Regions from separate parts of the Janthinobacterium sp. SUN118 genome, predicted to be linked through region 2. Evidence: predicted binding sites of a transcription regulator. Region 2 holds the regulator's gene; each other region holds the start of a gene.
What was found. Region 2 encodes FliA, which starts transcription of late flagellar genes. Its sites were predicted from a motif close to CTAAAGTTTNNNNNNNNNNNGCCGNTA; they were not measured.

Region 1: the regulator FliA is predicted to act here: its motif matches at 4,219-4,245, upstream of O0880_RS10025 (FlxA-like family protein).
Region 3: the regulator FliA is predicted to act here: its motif matches at 5,874-5,900, upstream of O0880_RS20660 (flagellar protein FliT).

The regions. Positions count from the first base shown of each region.
Region 1 covers NZ_JAPUBV010000001.1:2,216,646-2,224,191, reverse strand. The annotation lists gene O0880_RS10050 (intradiol ring-cleavage dioxygenase) at 1-694, opposite strand, end outside; gene O0880_RS10045 (hypothetical protein) at 652-816, opposite strand; gene O0880_RS10040 (periplasmic heavy metal sensor) at 842-1,387, opposite strand; gene O0880_RS10035 (response regulator transcription factor) at 1,605-2,294, shown strand; gene O0880_RS10030 (ATP-binding protein) at 2,298-3,803, shown strand; gene O0880_RS10025 (FlxA-like family protein) at 3,847-4,188, opposite strand; gene O0880_RS10020 (PrpF domain-containing protein) at 4,348-5,580, shown strand; gene dcd (dCTP deaminase) at 5,619-6,188, opposite strand; gene O0880_RS10010 (alpha/beta hydrolase) at 6,322-7,122, opposite strand; gene O0880_RS10005 (HAD family phosphatase) at 7,181-7,546, opposite strand, start outside.
Region 2 covers NZ_JAPUBV010000001.1:992,063-999,608, forward strand. The annotation lists gene flhA (flagellar biosynthesis protein FlhA) at 1-1,475, shown strand, start outside; gene flhF (flagellar biosynthesis protein FlhF) at 1,736-3,049, shown strand; gene O0880_RS04535 (antiactivator of flagellar biosynthesis FleN protein) at 3,042-3,905, shown strand; gene O0880_RS04540 (RNA polymerase sigma factor FliA) at 3,951-4,682, shown strand; gene O0880_RS04545 (flagellar motor protein) at 4,664-5,410, shown strand; gene motD (flagellar motor protein MotD) at 5,416-6,186, shown strand; gene O0880_RS04555 (S-layer protein) at 6,458-7,546, shown strand, end outside.
Region 3 covers NZ_JAPUBV010000003.1:344,989-352,534, forward strand. The annotation lists gene O0880_RS20635 (DUF692 family multinuclear iron-containing protein) at 1-1,652, shown strand, start outside; gene O0880_RS20640 (hypothetical protein) at 1,653-1,937, opposite strand; gene O0880_RS20645 (RNA-binding S4 domain-containing protein) at 2,055-2,276, opposite strand; gene fumC (class II fumarate hydratase) at 2,373-3,767, opposite strand; gene O0880_RS20655 (hypothetical protein) at 3,948-5,075, shown strand; gene O0880_RS20660 (flagellar protein FliT) at 5,534-5,830, opposite strand; gene O0880_RS20665 (M13 family metallopeptidase) at 6,075-7,546, shown strand, end outside.

The DNA.
Region 1 (7,546 bases), 1.2 Mb from region 2:
TTGCCATAGGGAACGTAAACTGCGACGTCTTGATGCGGTTCGCGGCACTGGCCGCCTTCGCCAGGCTGGGATAGACCTCGACATGCACGTGCGGCATGCGTCCTGCGTAGCAGCCGGGAAAGATGGTTGTAAAGCTCAGCGTGCCGGCGCCGTCCGTTTCCTGCACGCCGCGCAAGTAATTCTGCGCCGTCACGCCGCTCGAATACAGCGAATACAGGCCGTCGCGGTCGCAATGCCACAGGTAAATGGCGTAGCCGGCCAGGCTGGCACAGCCGCCGCTGGCGTTAAGCAATTGCAAGTTGATGGTCAACGGCACGCCGGCCGCCACGCCCGTGGCGCCGTTGAAGCTGGCACGGATGTCGCTGCGCACGACGCCCGACTGGTTCAGCACGTTGACGATGCTGCCGCCATGCGTGTTCGTGCCGTCGGCCGGATACGGCCCGCCCGTTTCCTCGGGGATCACCACGCAGGCGCCCGTGGCGGGGACGGTGGGCGTCGCGACCGTGCCTGCGCCGTTCGCGCCCGCGCCGCTGCCGGCCACGGCCGTCGTGCCGGCGTCGGAACCGCCGCCGCAGCTGATCAGGGGCAAGCCGGCCGCGCCCGCCAGCAGCCAGCGCAAGACCTGGCGCCGCTCGGCCACCAGCGCAGCCATCATTTCGAGGTCGGATGCCAGACCGTGGTCATGTAAGTCCATAAATACTCCATCAAGTGGGGCAAGCCCGCCAATGCCGGGTTCAGGCTGGCGCACAGGAACAGGGCTTGCACGGCCCGTTCCGCGAGCGCTTTCCTGACAGCAAGGGCGAACTGGCGTTCCATGGTTCAGGCCACTGTATCGGGCAGCCTAGCGCTGGCGCGCAGCCGACTGGACGCGCTCAACGGCCTGGCCGCGTGGTCCGGGGCCGTCTTCGCGCCGGCGCTCCACCTGCTGGCGCTGTTCCGGCGTCAGCACGGCCAGCAATTGCTGGTCCAGCCGCGCCTGTTGCAAGCTGATCTGCGCCATCGCCTGGGCCGCCGTGTTCGCCAGCGTGGCGGCCCTGGCATCGTCATAGGCTGACGAGGCGGCCAGTTCGCGCAGCTGCTCATGGGCCTTGAAGGCGATCTTGTGCTGTTCGCGCAGCAGCGGCGCCTGGGCATAAGTGGCGGCGAAGACCTTGTCCTGCTGCGCTTCGCTCAGCTCGACGCCGCGCAGGAATGGCGGCAAGCCCGCCCCGGCACCGTGGCCGAAGCCGGGACCGGGACCGGGACCGCGTCCGGCTCCGGGCGGCGCGCCCTCCATCGGATGCGGCGGCGGGCCGTCGGAAGCCGTCGCCTGCTGGGCCAGGGCGACGAGCGGCATGCTGCAGGCCGACAGCAGCAACAGGGAGACGACTATGCTCAGGTATTTCATGGGACATTCCTTTCGTGGCGATCAGCCTTGATTGTCGGCGTCCGCCATGTAAAGCAGCGTTAGGGCGGCGTAAAAGCGTGTAAAGGAATGTAAGCAGGCATGTGGGCGGGAATGGTCGCAGGAACGGGCGCGCCGGCATGTAAAAGTGGGTAAAACGGCCGTGAACACCCGCGTTTGGCTGCTATCATCGGGCGATATCCACCGAAAAAGTACAGGCATGAGCAAGGTTTTGTTAATCGACGACGACGTCGAGCTGGTCGGCATGTTCCAGGAGTACCTGACGCAGGAAGGGTTCGACGCCAAGGCCGTGCACGACGGCGAAAGCGGCGCGGCAGAAGCCCTGTCGGGCAAGTATGCGATCGCCATCCTCGACGTCATGATGCCGCGCATGAATGGCCTGGAAACGCTGCGCCGCATCCGCGCCGGCAGCAACCTGCCCATCCTGATGCTGACGGCGCGCGGCGACGACACGGACCGCATCGTGGGCCTGGAACTGGGCGCCGACGATTACGTGACGAAACCATGCACGCCGCGCGAACTGACGGCGCGCATCCGCGCCATCCTGCGCCGCGCGCAGGCGGCGCCGCACGACAACGGGGGCACGGCGCCGCTGGCCGTGGGCCAGCTGACGATGTGGCCGGAGCAGCGCCGCGCCGCCTGGGCCGGCACGCACCTGGAACTGACGAGCACGGAATTCAACCTGCTGGAAGTGCTGGTGCGCCACGCGGGCAAGCCCGTGAGCAAGAATCAATTGTCGGAACTGGGCCTGGGGCGGCCCATGGCCCGCTTCGACCGCAATATCGACGTGCATTTGAGCAGCCTGCGCCGCAAGCTGGGCAGCCTGGCCGATGGCCGCTCCTGCCTGCAAACCGTGTACCGGCTCGGCTACCAGCTGATCAAGGAGTAAGCCGTGGGCCGATTGTTCTGGAAGTTTTTCCTGTGCATCATGCTGGCCCAGGTGACGGCCACCATCGGCATCGGCGGCACCTTCTGGCTGAAAAACCGCGCCGCCCTGCAGGAACGGGCGCTCGACATCGACACCAGCCCGCCCGCGCAAATGGCCATCGAAGCGGCCAGCGCCACGCTGGAAGCGGGCGGCAGCGGGGCCCTGCTCCAGTTCCTCAGCAAGATGGAGCGGCTGCGCGTGTTTGCCGTCGATGCGCAAGGGCACGAATTGATGGGACGCAATGTCCACCCCGCCATGCTGCTCAAGGCGCGCACCTTGCTGGCGCAGCCGCAGTCGCATCCCGTCGTGCGCGAGGCGGGCGGCAGCGACGGCAAGCGCTACCTGCTGTTCCTGCCCTCGTCCGAACGCTTCCGCAATGCCGAGGCAGGCGCCGCGCGCGATACCCTCAATGCCGTCACCATGAGCGGTCCGCGCGGCATGCCGCCAGGGCCACGGTCCGGCGCAGCAGGCGCCGCGCCGCCGCGCCCGCAGTTCGAACGGGGCCCGCCGCCCGGCCCGCGCCTGGACAGTCCTTACCGCACCTTCATTCCCCTCGCAGCCGCCATCGCCGCCAGCCTGCTGTTCGCCTTCCTGCTGGCCTGGTACTTTGCCCGTCCCATCCGCGACCTGCGGCAGGCGTTCGAGGCCGCATCGCATGGCGACCTGGCGCCGCGCTTCCACGCCAGCAGCAAGCGCGGCGACGAATTGACGGACCTGGGCCGTGATTTCGACCGCATGACGGGACGCTTGCGCCACCTCATGGATAGCCAGACGCGCCTGCTGCATGATGTCTCGCACGAGCTGCGCTCGCCGCTGGCGCGCCTGCAGGCGGCCATCGGCCTGGCCCACCAGCAGCCGGAAAAGATGGCCGCCTCGATGCAGCGCATCGAACGCGAAAGCGAGCGCATGGACAAGCTGATCGGCGAGCTGCTGACCCTGTCCCGGCTGGAAGCAGGCGCCGTGCAGGGGGGCGCCGCGCAACCGCACAGCGAAGACGTCGCCATCGCCGACCTCGTGCACGATATCGTGGCAGACGCCCGCTACGAGGCCGGGGCGCGCCAGGTGGCCATCGCCGTGGCGGGCGACGCGGCCAGCGCCGACGCCATGGTCACGGGCCAGCCGGAATTGCTGGCGCGCGCCGTGGAAAATGTCGTGCGCAATGCCGTCAAGCACAGCCCGGACGGCGGCACGGTGGACGTGGCGATGTCGCGCCAAGACGATGGCAGGCAGGCAATGCTGCGCATCGCCGTGCTGGACCGGGGGCCGGGCGTGGCCACGGCCGACCTCGCCAGCATTTTCGAACCGTTCTTCCGCGCCAGCCCTACCCGGCACAGCACGGATGGCCATGGCCTGGGCCTGGCCATCGCCCGGCACGTGATCGGCGCCCATGGCGGCCGCATCGGGGCCAGCCTGCGCGACGGCGGCGGGCTGTGCGTGGAAATGCTGCTGCCCGTGAAAACGCCAGGCTGAGCCATCACGGCCAGCCTGGCGCAGGGGATGGCCAGCCGCCCTGTTACGCCTGCGTATCGATGATGCTGCCCAGGGTGGACGAGGCCGATGCGGCCGGGCTGGTGGCCGTATCGGCGCTGCCGGCCGCCTGCATGCTTTGCTGGGCCGCCTTTTGCGCGGCGGCGGCCTGCAACTGGGCAATTTGCGCCTGCAAGGCCTGGATCTGCTGCGCCAGCTGCTGCTGCAGCTTTTGCGACGTTTCCGTCTGCTCGCCCTTCTGCGACTCCGTCAATTCCTTTTGCGCCGCCGTGATCTGCTTTTGCAGCGCCGCGATTTGCGAGCTGCCGCCCGAACTGCTGCTTCCCGCGGCACTGACCGCGCCGCCTGTACCGATTGCCGCTACCATGATGCCTCCTGTGTGTGTCGATACCAATGTTAACGGCACGGGCAGCTGCGCATGTAGTGGCGCGCGTGTAAAGCCAGGTAAAGACGCCGCTCCGGCGCACGCTTGCCTCCCGGCATGCAAAACTGGCACACTGGGGCTCCCCTTCCTTGGCCTTGATCAATGATGACGACATCCTTGCTGCCCGCCCTGCCCGACTTCCTGCCCCGCCTGCGCTGCGGCGTCATCGAGTTTCCCGTCCATCACATGCGCGGCGGCACCTCGACGGGCCTGGTCTTGCACGCGGCGTCCGTGCCGGCCGACCTGGCCTTGCGCGAGGAATTGCTGCGCCACCTGATGGGCGCGCCCCTGTCCGGCCAGTTGCCGGGCAACCGGCAAATCACGGGGCTGGGGCGCGGCGCACCGACCAGCAATAAAGTCTTTCTTGTCGAAGTGGAACAGCATGCGGGCCAGCCGCGCCTCGTCAGCACCCTGGCGCAACTGGCCGGCGGCCATGCCGGGATCGACTGGAGCGTGAACTGCGGCAATATGTCATCCGCCCTGCAACTGTGGGGCCTCGATAGCGGCGTCATCGAGGCGCTGGCCATCGGCCCGCACGCCATCGACATCCGCAACACCAACACGGGCGTCATCACCACCTCGCGCATGGCGCGCGAACCGGACGGCAGCTTTGCGGCGACCGGCATACCCGGCGTGCCCGGCAGCTTTCCCCGCGTCGATCTGTTCCTGCAGCAACCCGTGGGCGCCAAGACGGGCAAGCTCTTACCGACGGGCAAGGCGCAGGATAAGGTGCTCGGCTACGACGCCTCGTGCGTGGATGTGGCCGTGCCCATGGTCATCGCGCTGGCCAGCCAGTTCGGCAAGACGGCGCGCGAGTCCATCGCGGAACTGGAAGCGGACGCGGCTTTCATGCACGCCATCCGCCAGGTGTGGAGCGCGGCGGGGCAACTGATGGGCTTGCGGCGGGGCGATGGCCAGCCGATGAGCCTGGATGAACTCGGGCGCAGCGAAACCATCCCCAAGTTCTGCATCGTGGGGCCGGCGTCGGGAGAGGGAAATATTGCTGTACGTTACTTTACGCCGCAGGCGGGCCACGCTTCGCTGGCCGTCTCGGGCGGCTGCTGCCTGGCGGCCGCCTGCCTGATGCCAGGCACGGTGGCGCACGACTTGGCGCGCGGCTTGCCGGCCGCGGGAGCGGACGAGGCGGAAATCGCGGTGGGCATAGAAAATCCGGCCGGCATCCTGGACACCAGCATCGTGGCGCGCCAGGATGGCGATACACTGGCCATCCGCAGCGCGGCTTACCGGCGCAGCACGCAAATCTTGCTGCGCGGCCATGTTCCGCTGTATCAGGCATCGCCGCCGCTGAAAGCCTGGCTGCTGAAACAGCTTTAAGCAGACACAAGGCAGGACTGGCGCCTGCCCGCCGTCGCTCAGGTTTTTGGCAAGGTGACGCCGACCTGGCCCTGGTACTTGCCGCCACGGTCCTTGTACGACGTTTCGCACACTTCATCGGATTCGAAGAACAGCACTTGCGCCACGCCTTCGTTGGCGTAGATTTTCGCCGGCAACGGTGTCGTGTTGGAAAACTCCAAAGTCACATAACCTTCCCATTCCGGTTCGAACGGCGTGACGTTGACGATGATGCCGCAGCGCGCATAGGTGCTCTTGCCCAGGCAAATCGTCAGCACATTGCGGGGAATGCGGAAATACTCGACCGTGCGGGCCAGCGCGAACGAATTCGGCGGAATGATGCAATAACCCTTGCCCGACACGTCGACGAAGTTGTTCGCGTCAAAATCCTTGGGATCGACGATGGTGGTATTGATGTTGGTAAACAGCTTGAACTCGTCGGCGCAGCGGATGTCATAGCCATAGCTGGACGTGCCGTAGGACACGATGCGGTTGCCGTCGCGTTCCTTGACCTGGCCCGGCTCGAACGGCTCGATCATGCCGGTTGTTTCCGCCATGCGGCGTATCCATTTATCGCTTTTAATCGTCATCGCAGGGGCATCTTTCTAGAATATCGGAATGGCTGGGGCGGCACGCCTTAAGCAGGCGCGGCCCGGATGGCAGGATTTTACGCGAAAATCCACCGCCGTTGGCCATTGCCCCCTGAAAATCATTGCCAATAGTCTAGTGTTTCGCCAGCAACGCAGCGATCATCTCGCGCACCACCTGCGCCGTCAGCTCGGGGTTTTCCATCGGGAACAAATGGCCGCCAGGCACTTGGCGGAAAAACGGACCGACCAGCTTGCGCGTGGCCGTCAAGCCCGCCTGACGGCATTCCACCGATGCCGTGCCGCCGATAAAGCCGATCGGTACGGACAAGCCATCGCGCACGAGGCTGCCGATATGGTGCGGCAAGCTGCGGTACACATCCGTTTCCACTTCGCGCGTGAAGCGCAGCTGCACCCCGTCCGGATGCGGCGCCAGGCCGCTGGCGATGTAGTCGCGCAAGACTTGCGGCGCCCAGATGGCGAACATGTCCTTGGCCGCGAAGTGCTCATACGCAGCCTGCGCATCGGGCCACAGCTTGCGCCGCTTGGCGGAAAAGCGTGCCGGCGAGAAGCGCTCACCGAGCGCCGTGTTGCGCGCCAGGCGCACCAGCAAGGCGCGCCAGCCGGCCACGACGGGCGAATCGAGCAAGACCACGCAGCGCACGAGATCGGGTCGCCGCTTGGCCACCATCACGCTGAGCATGCCGCCGAGCGAGTGGCCGACGAGGATCACGGGGGCCGTGTAGCGGCGCTCGAGGTCGTCGATATACTCGCGCACCAGCTCGGGCCATCCCGTGCTGACGGGATACGCGGGGTCGTGCGCGTGCATGTCGAGGGCCTGTACCTGGAAATACTGGCCCAGCAAGCCGAACAGCTTGCGGTAAGTGCCGGCGGGATAACTGTTGGCGTGGGCAAAGTGCAGCTGCGGGAGTGTCATCGTGGGGCTGGGCCGGTAAATGCGATAGGCAATTGTAATGGCAGCCCGGCAAGACGTATCAGAGGAAGGCCTCTAATTGCCGCTGCTCCACGGCCATGCCCGGCACGAACGAGGCCAGCACTTCGCCCAGCTCGGCCATCGACTCGACCACGCAAAACGCGCCGTCAAACGCGTGGTGACGGTTCATCTGGTTGCGCAGGACGATGCACTCCAGGCCGGCCGCGTTGGCGGCGCGCAAGCCGCGCGGCGAGTCTTCCACGGCCACGCAGTGGGCGGCATCCAGGCCCAGGCGCTGCAAGCCCAGCAGATAGCCATCGGGCGCCGGCTTGCTTTCCAGGTACATTTCACGCGTCAGCACGAAGTCGAAATGCCCGCGCAAGCCCGTGGTGGCATGGCTGATCTCGAAATGTTGTTCATATGCACT
Region 2 (7,546 bases):
CCATCGCCGGCATCATGGTCACCGTCATCAATATCGTCGGCGGCTTGCTGGTGGGCTTGCTGCAGCACGACATGGGCTTTGCCGATGCGCTCAAGAACTACACCCTGCTGGCCATCGGTGACGGCCTGGTGGCGCAGATTCCTTCGCTGATCATTTCCACGGCGGCCGGTATCGTCGTCTCGCGCGTGGCCAGCGAGCAGGACATCGGTACCCAGCTGGTGGGACAATTGTTTGCGAAACCGCAAGTGCTGTACATCACGGCCGGCATCATCGGCGGCATGGGCTTGATTCCCGGCATGCCGAACATGGTCTTCATCCTGCTGGCGTCCCTGCTGGCCGGTTCCGCGTATCTGATCAGCAAGAAGCGCACGCAGGCGAAAGAGGCGGCGGAGAAGCCGGCCGAGGTGCAGCAGGCCACGGTGGCGCCCGAGCAGGAAGAGGCCAGCTGGCAAGACATCATGCCCGTCGATACCCTGGGCCTGGAAGTGGGCTACCGCCTGATTCCGCTGGTCGACAAGACGCAGGGCGGCGAATTGCTCAAGCGCATCAAAGGCATCCGCAAGAAATTCGCCCAGGAGGTGGGCTTTTTGGCGCCGCCCGTGCATATCCGCGACAACCTGGAATTGAAGCCGTCGGCCTACCGCATCACGCTCAAGGGCGTGGAAGTGGGTGTCGGCGAAGCATTCAATGGCCAGTTCCTGGCGATCAACCCCGGCATGGCCAGCGGCACCTTGCCCGGCCTGTCCACGACGGACCCGGCCTTCGGCTTGCCGGCCACGTGGATCGAGGCCAGCCTGCGCGACCAGGCGCAGTCGATGGGCTACACGGTGGTCGATGCAGGCACCGTGGTGGCCACGCACCTGAACCACCTGATCACCTCGCACGCTTCCGAACTGCTGGGCCGCGCGGAAGTGCAGGCGCTGCTCGACCACCTGGGCAAGGATGCGCCGCGCCTGGTGGAAGACCTGGTGCCGAAGATGCTGTCGTTGTCGACGTTGCAAAAAGTGCTGCAGAACCTGCTCATGGAAGGCGTGCACATCCGCGACATGCGCACCATCATCGAAACCCTGGCCGAGCACACGGTGCACACGCAGGATCCGAACGACCTGACGGCGCTGGTGCGCGTGGCCCTGGGCCGCGCCATCGTGCAGCAACTGTTCCCCGGCGCGGCCGAACTGTCCGTGATGACGCTCGACAGCCGCCTCGAGCGCCTGCTGATGCAGGCGATGGGCAATGGCGGCGATGGCGCGGGCATCGAGCCTGGCCTGGCCGACACCATCGCCCACCAGGCGGGCCTGGCCGCGCAGCAGCAGGAAGCGCTGGGCCTGACGCCCGTGCTGCTGGTGCCGGCGCCGCTGCGCGCGCTGTTGTCGCGCTTCCTGCGCCGCGCCCTGCCGCAGCTGAAGGTGCTGTCGCATGCGGAAGTGCCGGAAACCAAGACCATCCGCGTCACCAGCCTGGTGGGCGCGCAGTAGTTGCCTGATAAGCAAGGCGGGGTCGTTCCGGCGCGAACGGCCCCGTTTTTTACTTGCCGCACCTCAATTTCCTCACGGCAAACTGAATAACGGGTACTTTCCCGTCCTGTTCCTTCGATCATTTCCCCAGTGCATCGCTAATAATGGAAACTGTCCGAGTGATCTGTGTCCATGTGGAAGACAGCACTCAAGCAACAGGAGTCGATGATGGTCACACCGTTCAGCCAGTACTGCGCCACCCCCGCCTCGGGAGGCCGGCCATGAATGTGAAGAAATTTACGGGCGCCTCGTCGCGCGATGCGCTGCGCAAGGTGCGCGAAGCGCTCGGCCCCGATGCCGTGATCCTGTCGAACCGCCAGGCCGATGGCGTGGTGGAAATCCTCGCGCTGGCCAATGACGATGCCGCCTCGCTGGCATCGCCGCCGGCCGCCTCGGAAATGGCCCAGCCGCGTCCCCAGTTGCAGACCCAGTTCGCCACGCCGCAGCGCGCGGCCGCCCCGGCCCAGCGCCCGGCCGCGCCGCGCCAGGCATCGTCCGAGCCAGTGGACATGGCCCGCATGCAGCAGATGATGGCCAGCGCGCTGGCGCACGTCAAAGAGAACGCCGCCGCCGAGATGAGCGGCATGATGAATGAAATCCGCGCCATGCGCGGCATGATGGAAACCCAGCTGGCGGAAATTTCGTGGGGTTCGACGCAGCAGCGCGAGCCGCAAAAAGCCGTCGTGCTGCGCGAAATGCTGGCGGCCGGCTTCTCGGCCAGCCTGGCGCGCTACCTGATCGACAAGCTGCCCGCCGGCCTGGACGGCGCGCAAAGCATGCGCTGGATCAAGACCGTGCTCAGTCGTAACCTGAATACTGTCGCCAATGAAGACGCCATGCTCGAGCAGGGCGGCGTATTCGCGCTGGTGGGCCCGACCGGCGTCGGCAAGACCACCAGCACGGCCAAGCTGGCGGCGCGCTGCGTGATGCGCCATGGCCCGGAAAAGCTGGCCCTGATCACCACGGACGCCTACCGTATCGGCGCGCACGAACAGCTGCGCATCTACGGCAAGATCCTCGGCGTGATGGTGCACTCGGTGAAGGACGAGGCCGACTTGCGCATCGCCCTGAAGGAATTGAAGAACAAGCACACGGTGCTGATCGATACGGTGGGCGTGAGCCAGCGCGACCAGATGGTGACGGAGCAGGTGGCCATGCTGTCGGGCGCCGGTGCCGACGTCAAACGCCTGCTGTGCCTGAATTCGACGGCAACGCAGGAAACGCTCAATGAAGTGGTGCGCGCCTACCAGGGCAGCGGCCTGGCCGGCTGCATCATGACCAAGCTCGACGAGGCGGCGTCCATCGGCAATGTGCTCGACGTGGTGATCCGCCAGAAGCTGAACCTGTTTTATGTGTCGAACGGCCAGCGCGTGCCGGAAGACCTGCACCTGGCCGACCGCGCCTACCTGATCGACCGCGCCTTCAAGCTTAAGCGCGATACGGCGGCGACGCAGTTTTCCGATGCCGAGCTGCCGCTGCTGATGGCGCAGGCGGCCGCCCGCAACAATGAAGCGCGCGGGGTGCACCTTGGCTAATTTCGATTTCGACCAGGCCGAAGGCCTGCGCCGCATGCTGGCCGGCCCGCAGCCGCGCGTCATGACGTTCCTGTCGGCCACGCCGCAGGACGACAAGGGCGCCATGCTGGTCAACCTGGGCGCTTCGCTCGCGTATGGCGGCAATGAAGTGCTGCTGGTCGACGCCAGCGGCGGCAGCGACGGCGTCGCCTCGCGCCTGGGACTGGCGCACGGCGCCAGCCTGCTCGACGTGGCGCGCCAGCAGTGCGGCCTGAACCAGGTGATCCACCAGGTGCCGCAGGGCTTCGGCGTGGCCCACCTGGGCGCGCGCAACCACCTGATGGACAGCAGCGACTATGCGGGCGACGAAGACACGCGCCGCCTGGGCAAGACCTTCGAAGTGATGGCGCGCCAGAGCGGCATCGTGCTGGTCGACGGCGTGGTGGCCGAGGAGGGCGCATGCTTCCCCGTGCCGCTGATGGCCTCGTCCGACATCGTGGTGCAGGTGTCGAACAGCGCCAATTCGATCAAGGCGGCCTATTGCCTGATCAAGCGACTGAACCAGGAGCTGGGACGGCGTCCGTTCGGCATTCTTGTCACCGGCGCTTCCGAATCCGAGGCAAAAGTGGTATACGATAATATGGCGCAGGCGGCGAGCCGCTACCTGGCCGTGAAACTGACGTCGATGGGTTCGGTGCCGGCCGATGAATACCTGCACCGCGCCGCGCGCCTGGGCCGCAGCGTGGTCGACGCGTTTCCGCTGGCGGGAGCCTCGGTGGCGTTTCGCGGACTGGCCGAGCGCCTGGTCCGTTCGGCGGCGCCGGTGCTGGGCACCACCTTGTACCAGACGGGGAGCGCACACCATTTCAGCGCCTGAATCCAACCGTAGCACCAGATAAGACGATAAAACAATAAGCAGCCTATGTACACGGTCAAAGGGAAATCGAACAAGGACTATTTGCTGACGGAGCATATCCCGCTGGTGAAGCGTCTGGCGCACCATATGAAGGCGAAATTGCCGCCTTCGGTCGAGGTCGATGACCTGATCCAGGCCGGCATGATCGGCCTGCTGGACGCCATCAGCCGCTATGAGGAAACGCATGGCGCGCAGTTCGAGACGTATGCCGTGCTGCGCATCCGCGGCGCCATGCTCGACGAGCTGCGCACCAGCGACTGGCTGCCGCGCAGCATGCGCCAGAACATGCGCAAGATCGAAGAGGCGATGAGCATTTTGCAGCAGCGCCTGGGCCACCCGCCGACGGAGTCGGAAGTGGCGAAACTGCTGAAAATGTCGCTGGCCGACTACCAGGAAATGCTGGGCGACGGCGGCGGCCACCAGCTGGTGTACTACGAAGATTTTCATGACCCGGACGGCAATGACAGCTTCCTCGACCGCCATTGCGTGGACGAGGACAGCGACCCCTTGCGGTCCCTGCTCGATACCGATTTCCGGCAATCCGTGATCGATGCCATCGACGCGCTGCCGCCACGCGAGAAAATACTCATGGGCCTGTACTACGAAGAAGAGCTGAACTTGAAGGAGATCGGCGCGGTGATGGGCGTATCGGAATCGCGCGTCTCGCAGCTGCATACCCAGGCCGTCGCGCGCCTGCGCGCAACCTTGAGGGAGCAGGCGTGGACTGGTCCAGCGTAATCGGGCTGGCGCTGGCGCTGGCGGGCCTCCTGGTCGGCCAGGCACTGGAGGGCGGCAAGATGGCCTCCCTGCTGCAGCCGGCCGCCTTCGCCATCGTTGTCATCGGCACCTTCGGCGCCGTGCTGCTGCAAACGCGCTTGCGCACCTTCGTGCGCGGCCTGGAAATGCTGCGCTGGGTGTTCCTGCCGCCTTCGGACACGCGCGCCGCGCTGGCGCGCGACATCGGGCAATGGAGCCTGACGGCGCGCCGCGACGGCCCGCTGGCCCTCGAGCGCCTGATGGAAAACACGGCCGACCGCTTCAACGCCAAGGGCTTGCGCATGATCGTCGACGGCATCGCGCCCGACAAGCTGCGCCAGCTGCTCGACGTGGAAATCTCCGCCTACGAGATGGCCGAGCGCCAGGCCGTCAAGGTGTGGGAATCGGCCGCCGGCTATTCGCCCACGATCGGCATCCTGGGCGCCGTGCTGGGCCTGATCCACGTGATGGAAAACCTCACCGACCCCAGCAAACTGGGCGGCGGCATCGCCGTGGCGTTCGTCTCCACCATCTATGGCGTGGGCCTGGCCAATCTGCTGTTCCTGCCGGTGGCAAATAAACTCAAGGCCATCGTTTCGCGCCGCGTGTTGCAGTATGAAATCACGGCCGCCGTGCTGTACGACATCGCCACGGGCGACCATACGCGCATCATCGAAGAGCGCGTGGCCAGCCTCCTGCACGAGCACTGACCATGATGCGGCGCGCGCGCAGGAAGTATGACGAGGAACCGGACAACCAGGACCGCTGGCTGATCTCGTACGCCGATTTCATCACCCTGCTGTTCGCCTTTTTCGTCGTCATGTATGCGATTTCGCAAATCAACGAAGGCAAGTACCGTGTCTTCCAGAGCGCCATCGGCCAGGCCTTCAGCCTGGACAAGGGCGCGCCGCCCATCCTCATGGAAGCGCCGCAGGCGATCCCGCTGCCGAATCCCGCCCTGAAGCGCCGCACGGAAGCCATCCGCCGCGAGCGCGAGCACATGACGCGCCTGGCGCAGGACCTGACGTCCACCCTGGCGCCGCTGGTCAAGGAAGGCAAGGTGCGCGTGACGCAGACGAGCCGCGGCGTCAGCGTGGAAATCAACGCCAGCGTGCTGTTCGACCCGGGCGCGGCGCGCCTGACACCGGAATCGGACCAGGCCCTGCGCGCCGTGGCCGTGCTGCTCAAGGACGACACGCACGACGTGCAGGTGGAAGGGCATACCGATGTGCAGCCGATCAGCAATTCGAACTTCGCCTCGAACTGGGAACTGTCGGCCGCGCGCGCCAGCGCCGTGGTGCGCCTGTTCATCGCCAGCGGCGTGCAAGCCACGCGCCTGACGGCCGTCGGCCACGCCGACAACATCCCCGTGGCGCCGAACGCCACGCCGGAAGGGCGCGCGCGCAACCGCCGCGTCGCCGTGACCATCCTCTCTGGCATCCCCGAGACGGTGACGGAAGTGCCGACGGCGCCGCCGGCCAACTGACAAGGCCTGACAAAACCGTCGCGAGCGGCAGCGAGGCTCGGCGCCCCCGTTGGTCCGAGAAGCGGAGCTGTGCCTTGCATGGGGCCGCCGAGGCCGTGAGCATCGGCGGGCGCAAATCGCGACGCGCAGCAGGTGTTGTCAGGTGTTCTATGTTAGTTGTGCTAAGCCTGGCCTTCCTGCCGGCGCGGCTTCGCGCCCTGGTGCGTGTCATGGGCTGGTCATACTGGACTGCTAGGCTGTCGCCCTTCTTTTCAGCTTCCAGGTCAATCCCATGTCTTATTCCAGAACCTTGCTTCCTTCGGCCATCGCCATCCTGTTGAGCGTCGCCGCCTGCGGCGGCGATGGCGGCCCGGACAGCAGCGTGCCGCCGCTGCCCGCCGGCCGCTGGATCGCCGGCGACCTGCACACCCACACCACGCAATCGGCCGATGCGGATGTCAGCCAGACGCTGGACAAGGTGCTGGCCAAGGCCTTTACCACGTATGGACTCGACTGGATGGCGCTGTCCAACCATTTGCGCGTTTCCACGCGCGATGCGCTGGGCGCGCCGCTGCCGGCGCCCATTCCGATGTCCATCGCTGCCGAACGCCATGAAATCCCGCGCGTCCAGGCGCTGCAGGCGGGCGGCGCCTACGCCGACAAGCTGGTCTTTTCCGGCTTCGAGTGGGACATGCCGACCCACGATCACATCGGCATCGGCCTGTTCGAAGGCAAGGACAAGCTCAGTGCCAGCACCCGGGGCATGAAGGAGTTCGAATACCTGTTCACCACGCGCGACGCCAGCATGTTCGACGCCGCCGACGTCGCCGCATGGAAAGGAAAATATGGCGAGGCGCGCTACAACAAGACGGCTGCCGACGCGCTGCAAGCGATCAACTGGCTCAGGCAGAATTATCCGGAAACCAGCTACGCCGTCATCAACCACCCGTCGCGCAACAAGGGCAGCTACAGCATCGCCGACTTGCGCGCCTTTAACGATGCCGCCCCCAACATCATGTTCGCCATCGAAGGCATGGTCGGCAACCAGATGGAGCCGGACCGCGGCGGCTATACGGCCGCCTACACGGACGACAATGCGCTGCTGCGCGTGTATGGCGGTGTCGACTACGTGGTGGCCAAGCTGGGCGGGCCATGGGACGCGCTGCTGGGCGAGGGCCGCCGCATCTGGAACCTGACCGACTCGGATACGCACTTCAAGATCGTCGGCGGCAACAGCAGCGGCTATTTCCCCGGCGAATATGCGAAGAACTATGTGTTCAACAGCGCGCAAGGGGCGCCGCAGGCGAAGGATTTGCTGGCCGGCTTGCGCTCGGGCAAGATGTTTTCCACCTATGGCGACTTGATCAACGCGCTGGACTTC
Region 3 (7,546 bases), on a different contig from region 2:
CGCAGCCCGCCCATGCGCTTGCCGGCGTGGGCGTCGGCTTGCGCGCTGCCCACTACCGCGACTTCCTCGAGCGCCGGCCCCGCGTCGGCTGGCTGGAAGTGCATACCGAAAATTATCTGCAGCCGTCGGGTTGGGATAGTCATGTGCTGCATGCCTTGCGCCAGGACTACGCCGTCAGCCTGCATGGCGTGGGCCTGGGCCTCGGTTCGGCGCGCGGCTTTTCTGAAGCGCATCTGCAGCGCGTGCGTGCCGTGGTGGAACGCATCGAGCCGGCCCTCGTGTCGGAACACCTGTGCTGGGGCGCCGTGGCGCAGCAGCAACTCAATGACCTGCTGCCGCTGGCCTTGAACAAGGCGGCCCTGGACTTGCTGTGCGAGCGGGTAGGGCGCGTGCAGGATGTGCTGAAAAGGCCGATCCTGCTGGAGAATGTCTCGACGTATGTGCGTTTTCGCGACGATGCCATGAGCGAGGCGCAATTCCTGGCCGCACTGGCGCGCCGCACTGGCTGCGGCTTGCTGCTCGATATCAATAACCTGTATGTGAACCAGTGCAACCACGGCGAAAATGCCTTGATGGCCATGCAGGCGATCGCGCCGGGCAGCGTGGGCGAGCTGCATCTGGCCGGCCACCTGGTGACGCCGCAAGCCGTGATCGACCACCATGGCGCGCCCGTTGCCGGGCCGGTCTGGGATTTGTATGCGGCCGCCTTGCTGCGCTTCGGCGCCGTGCCGACCTTGATCGAATGGGACACGGACCTGCCCGCGCTCGAAGTCCTGCTGGGCGAGGCGGCCAAGGCCGAAGCCATGCTGGCGCGGCAGCGGCCGCCGGCGCCATGGCAAGGACAGGCGCCGGCGTCACCGCTGGCGCCCGTTTCGCCGGACGCGCTGGCCGGCAGCCAGCAAGCGTTTGCCGCGGCCCTGTTCGATGCGGCGCGCAGTCCGGCCATATTGCAGCAATGCCAGGGCGAGGCAGCGGCAGGGCGTTTGGCCTTGTACCGTGGCAATCTCACTACCACCTGGCGCCGCGCCCTGGGTCATGCATATCCCGTCGTGCTGGCGCTGGTGGGCGACGAGTTCTTTGGCGGCCTGGCGCGCGCCTATGGCAGGCAACATCCATCCGACAGTCCCGATCTGCACCAGTTTGGCGCCCGTTTCGCGGACTTCCTTGCCAGCTTCCCCCATGTGGCCCACTTGCCTTACCTGCCGGACATGGCGCGCCTCGAGTGGGCGCTGCACCTGGCCCATTACGCGCCGGACGCGCAGGGCGTGCCGGCGCAGGCGCTGGCGGACCTGGGGCCGGAACAGCTGGAGTCGCGCCGTTTTGCCCTGCATCCGGCCTGCACCTTGCTGGCATCGCGCTGGCAAGTGCCGGCCCTGTGGCAGGCGCATCAGGCAGGAGAGGGGGAAGGCGTGTTCCCGCAGGAAATGCAGATGGCCAGCCATGCGCTCGTCTGCCGTCCACGCTGGAAGGCGCAGGTGCTGGCGCTGGATGGGGCCGCGCATGCGGCCTTGTTGGTATTGCAGCAGGGGCAGACGTTCGGCGCCGCGCTCGACGCCGCCTTCGAACTGGACGAGGCGTTCGACCTGGGCGCGCAGCTGCGTCTGTGGCTGGCGCATGCGGTGCTGACGGACATGGCGCCCGCCTGGCGCTGATTAATCGAAGGCGCGCAGCAGGCGCGCTTCGCCCGTCTGGTCACGGTACAGGGCGTTCGCGGCCAGGGTGGCATCCATCATGCGCGTCACTTGCTCTTCCTCGAAACGGGCAAGTTCGGCAGTGGCAGCCACGAGAGCCAATTCCAGCTTGGCGCGCGCGTTCTGGTACAGGCTGCTTGTATATTTGTCTGTATTGCGCAGCAATTCTTCCGCGTTCTCGATGACCTGGCGCAAGTCGCCGATCAGGCGTTCCTGGCTGCGCGTGCCTTGTTCGGGATGGTCCATGGCGCTCCCCTTCCGCAATCGATAAAGATATGGCAATAGCGAAGTTGCAGCTTGATATAGGCAGCCGGGCAGGCGTAGGCAGGAAGCATGGGGCCGCTCGCGCGCCCCATGCCGGGATCAGGCAGGGCCGACGACCGTGATGCGGATATCGCCCACGCTGACGACCTGGCCGCTGCGGATCTTGGCAGTCTTGCGCAATTCCTTCTTGCCATCGACCTTCACCACGCCGCTATCGACCATGACCTTGCCTGCGCCACCGCTGTCGCACAGGCCGACCAGCTTGAGCAGCTGGTTCAGCTCGACGAACTCGGATGTTAAATCAAAGCTTACTTTTTGCATTGTATCCCTTATTGCAATGATGTGTTTTAAACACTTGATGACAACCTCAACTAATCCATAGTTTACCTGAAGCCGTCAGCAATGCAGGGCTGGGCCTCAGCTTTTGTTGGGGCGCGTCATGGCCAAGGGCACGATCCACTCGCTGAATTGCTCCTCGGTCACGAAACCGAGGGCCAGCGCCGCTTCCTTCAAGGTCGTGCCTTCATGCTGGGCCTGTTTAGCGATTTGCGCCGCCTTGTCGTAGCCGATGTGCGGCGCCAGCGCCGTGACCAGCATCAATGAACGCTCCATCAGCTCGGCGATGCGCTCGCGGTTCGGCGCGATGCCGTGCGCGCAATGCTCGTCGAAGCTGCGCATGCCGTCGCCCAGCAGGCGCGCGCTTTGCAGGAAGTTGTGCGCGATCAAGGGCTTGAAGACATTCAGCTCGAAATTGCCCGAGGCGCCGCCCACCGTGATGGCGACGTCGTTGCCGAACACCTGGCAGCACAGCATGGTGAGCGCCTCGCACTGGGTCGGGTTGACCTTGCCCGGCATGATGGAGCTGCCCGGCTCGTTTTCGGGTATCGTGATCTCGCCCAGGCCCGAGCGGGGGCCGGAGGCCATCCAGCGCACATCGTTGGCGATCTTCATCAGGGCCGTGGCCAGGGTTTTCAGCGCGCCATGGGCGGCGACCAGGGCATCGTGGGCGGCCAGCGCGGCAAACTTGTTGTCGGCCGTGGCAAACGGCTGGCCCGTCAAGCGCGCCAGTTCCGCGGCGATGCGGCCGGCAAATTCCACGTGGGCATTCAAGCCCGTGCCCACGGCCGTGCCGCCGGCGGCCAGCTGCAGCAGCGGCGGCAGCGAGGCCGTGATGATGTGTTCGGCAAAGTCCAGCTGCGCCACATAGCCCGAGAATTCCTGTCCCAGGGTTAACGGCGTCGCATCCTGCAAATGGGTGCGGCCGATCTTGACGATGTCGGCAAATTCCGTCGCCTTGGCGTCCAGCGTGGCGCGCAGCTGGCGCAGCGGCGGCAAGACGGTGTGGGCGACGGCCAGCGCGGCGGCCACATGGATGGCGGTGGGGAAGATGTCGTTCGAGGACTGGCCCAGGTTGACGTCGTCATTCGGGTGCAGCAGGCGCTCGGCGCCGCGCAAGCCGCCGATCAGCTCGGAGCCGCGGTTGGCCAGCACTTCATTCATGTTCATATTGCTTTGCGTGCCAGACCCTGTCTGCCAGACGGCCAGCGGGAACTCGGCGTCATGCTTGCCGGCCAGCACTTCATCGGCCGCCTGCGTGATGGCGACGGCTTTCTTGCCGTCCAATAGCCCCAAGTCCAGGTTGACGTGGGCGGCCGCGCGCTTGACGGTGGCCAGGGCGGCGATCAGTTCGGGCGGCATCTTTTCCGTGGAGATATGGAAGTGTTCGAGCGAGCGCTGCGTTTGCGCTCCCCAAAGCCGGTCGGCGGGTACGTCGATCGGGCCGAAACTGTCGCGTTCGATTCTGCTACTCATGGCATCCCTTTCATCGATGGAGGTGGATCGAGTGTACTCCAGATGCCAAAAAGGCACAGGATGATGCTGTATTGCATCATTTTGCTCGCGCCCGTCTATATTTTTGCGATTTCCTGCCGTTAAAGATGGGCGAGTTCCGTTTATTTATCCTGTTATTCCTGTTATCAAAGCGATCAGTCCATGCAAAGCAGCATCCTTCCCCGTTGGTCCCTGATCGCATGCGCTGCCGCCAGCCTGGTCTTGCCGCCTGTCATGGCGGCCGAACTGGGCGAGATGGCGGTGCTGTCGCACGTGGGCCAGCCGCTGCTGGCCGAGATCGAACTGACGGCACTGGCGCCCGATGAAGCGCAGGGCGTGGCCGTGCGCCTGGCCTCGCCTGATGTGTACCGGGGCGGCGGCATCGGCATGGATGCTGCCCTGCAGGGTTTGACCATCAATCCCTTCGAGCGGGGCGGGCGCCGCTATGTGCGCGTCACTACAGCGAAGGCGATCCAGGCCGGGCATCTGCACCTGTATCTGTTGCTGGGCAATGGCGGCGGCGCCATCGTGCGCCTGGCAACGCTGTGGCTGACGCCGGCGCCGCCCGTCGCCAGCGCGCCGGCCAGGATGGCCGCGCCGCCGGAAGCCATGCCGGCGGCGCCCATGCCGCTGCCGCGTGCCATGCCGGGCACGCCGCCCGATGCCGCCGCGCTGGCGGCGCGCGCGCGTGCCGAAGGCATGCTGCGTCCCACCACGGTCTTCGTTGCGCCGCCCGCCGCACCGAGGAAAGCGGTGGAGGCGCCAGCCGTGCGCGCCGCTGCTGCCGTGCGGCCGCCGCCGTTGCGCCATCCTGTCGCGCCCGTGGCCGCCTGCGCGCCGCAGGCCGATGCGGGGCGGACCGAAGCGTGCGTGGCGCTGGACGAGAAGAATACGGCCCTCAATGCCAGGCTGGGCGAGCTCGAGGGCAAGATCGGCGCGCTGCAGCAGGCGCTGGCCCAGCCTGGTGTCGCCGTAGCGGCCGCTGCTCCCGCCGCGCCTGTTGTTGCGCACGCCAAGCCCAAACCGCTGGCGGCGCCCGTGGCCGAGAAGCAGGCGGGTGGCCATGGCTTGCTGTGGCTGGGCCTGGGGACGCTGGCCTTCCTGCTGCTGACGGCCGTCATCGTGTATGTCGTGCGCAAGCGCAAGCAAGCGGCGGGGCCGGGGATGCCATCGAAATACTGGGTCTTGCTGCGCAAGCCATTCGGCCGCAAGAAGGCGGCGCCCGTCCTGACGGAGGCCGTGGATGAGGCGCAGGCGGCCGAGCCGGAGCCGGAACCATTTTCCCGCTAGGCGCCACGCCGGATTGCCCCGAATGGCACGCTCAAACTTGATATAAAAAAAGATATTTAAAAAAGACATGCAAACGCATGCCAATCGCGTTGCTTATTTTTCAAAGATGGCGATATAATTAATTCAGTGGACTTGCTCTACGACAAAACAGTCCCAGCCTGGCGCAGCCACCAACGATAGTGTGGCGCGACAAACAGGTGTAGCGTTGCATAAACGCCTGGGCCTGGAAGCGGTCTGCGATGCCAACGATGTGCTCGCGGACGCCGGATGCAACCGGCAGCGAGGCGACGCCAGGAGATACCTGGGGTTCGCCTTCCATATTCCCCTCCCCTGTATTTCCCCCGCCTTGGCGCGGCCGCGACAGTAGCGCGGCGCGCCAGCGACCATGTCGCCCATGCGTACGGACGTAAAAAAAGCACCCGCAGGTGCTTTTTCGATATCGGGATGTCGCTCCTGCCTTACATGTGCGCGCGCGATGCCGGCATCACGCTGGCCAGCTGCGTCATCCATGGTTCCGTGATGGTGCGGATTTCGCGGTCGTTGGCCAGGATTTGCTTCAGCAAGTCGATCTTGCGCATGCGCGAAGTGCCGGCGAGGGCGGGCACGCCGCCCGTCATGGCCGTGCTGGCTGCGCTGGCGCACTGGTTTTCCAGGGTATTCAAGCCATCCCAGTCGCTCGAACGTGCGGCCACGACCATTTGATTGGTCAGACCTGCAATATTTTCATACATCGAGAGAACGTCGTTGGAGGTCATGAGCACACCCGTAACTAGTGAATGGATTACCGCTTGTCTAGATTAACGGCGGCCTGAACGGGAACTTGAGGGTTTTTTTGAAAAAAAGTGAAAATAATTTCCAAAGAGGGCAGGGGGGAGGCCGCCATCGCCCGCCAGGCCGCATGCCTGCTGGCGTCGCGGTGACAGGGCAGGGTGTTCTGGCGCGTCGAAACGCGTTATGATTTTGCACACTACTGTCGTCACTTTGCCTGAAAGGATCACCATGCGCGTTGTCACTGCTGCCGTTCCCTCTTTTCCCGGTTCCTGGCGCAAGCGCGCCATGGCGCTGGCCCTGTCCGGCATGGCCCTGGCTGGCGGCGCCGTCCACGCGCATGGACAGGAGGCGGCCGCCAGTCCCGCCGCTGCGAAGGCGGCGCCCACGGCCGTCTTGCCCGGCGACGACTTTTATGACTACGTCAATGGCGACTGGATGCGCGCCACGGCCATTCCGGACGACCGCGCCAGCTGGGGCTCGTTCGCCATCCTCGCCGATGAAACCAACCAGCGCATCATCGCCCTCGTCGAAGGCTTGCAGGCACGCCAGGGCGGCAGCGCGGAAGCGCGCCAGGTCAGCGATTTCTACCGCTCCTATATGGACGAGGCCGCCATCGAGGCGAAAGGCTGGGCGCCGCTCAAGCCGCTGCTGAAAAAGATCGACGCCGTGCGCGACCAGGCGGGCCTGGCGCGGGCGCTGGGCGAGAGCTTGCGTGCCGATGTCGACCCGCTCAATTCCACCAATTTTTATACGGAAAACCTGTTCGGCCTGTGGGTGGCGCAAGACTTGAACGACCCGACGCGCAACGTGGCTTACCTGCTGCAAGGGGGCCTGGGCATGCCCGACCGCGCCTATTATGCGACCGACAGCGCGCGCATGCAGGGCTTGCGCGGCAGCTACCAGGCGCATATCGCCGCCATGCTGCAACTGGCAGGCTACGGCGATGCGCAGGGTCGCGCGGCGCGCGTGTTTGCGCTGGAACAACAAATTGCCGCGAGTCACGCCAGCCGCGAAGAGTCGGCCGACGTTGCCAAGGGCAACAATGCCTGGCGCGCCGGGGATTTCGCCAGCAAGGCGCCGGGACTGGACTGGAAAGCCTTCTTCCAGGCGGCCGGCCTGGGGGCGCAGAAGGACTTCATCGTCTGGCACCCTTCGGCCATGACGGGCAGCGCCGCGCTGGTGGCGAGCGTGCCGCTGGCCACTTGGAAGGACTTCCTTGCCTTCCACGCGATCAACCACTTTGGCGCGACCTTGCCCAAGGCCGCCGCCGACCAGCGTTTCGCCTTTTATGGCAGTGCGCTGAGCGGCACGCCGCAGCAGTCGCCGCGCAGCAAGCGCGCGCTGGCCGCGACGAACGGCGCCCTCAGCGACGCCGTCGGCAAGCTGTACGTGGAGCGCTATTTCCCGCCCGAATCGAAGGCGCGCGTGCAAGACATGGTGGCCAATATCGTCGCCGCCTTCTCGCGCCGCATCGACAAGCTGGACTGGATGGCGCCGGAAACCAGGGCGCAGGCGCAGGAAAAGCTCAAGACCCTGTATGTGGGCGTCGGCTACCCGGAGCGCTGGGCCAGCTATGCGGGCTTGCGCGTCGTGCGCGGCGATGCGCTGGGCAATGCGCAGCGCGCGGAACAGTTCCATTACCAGCAGCAATTGGCCAAGCTGGGCCAGCCCGTCGACCGCAAGGCCTGGGCCATGCCGGC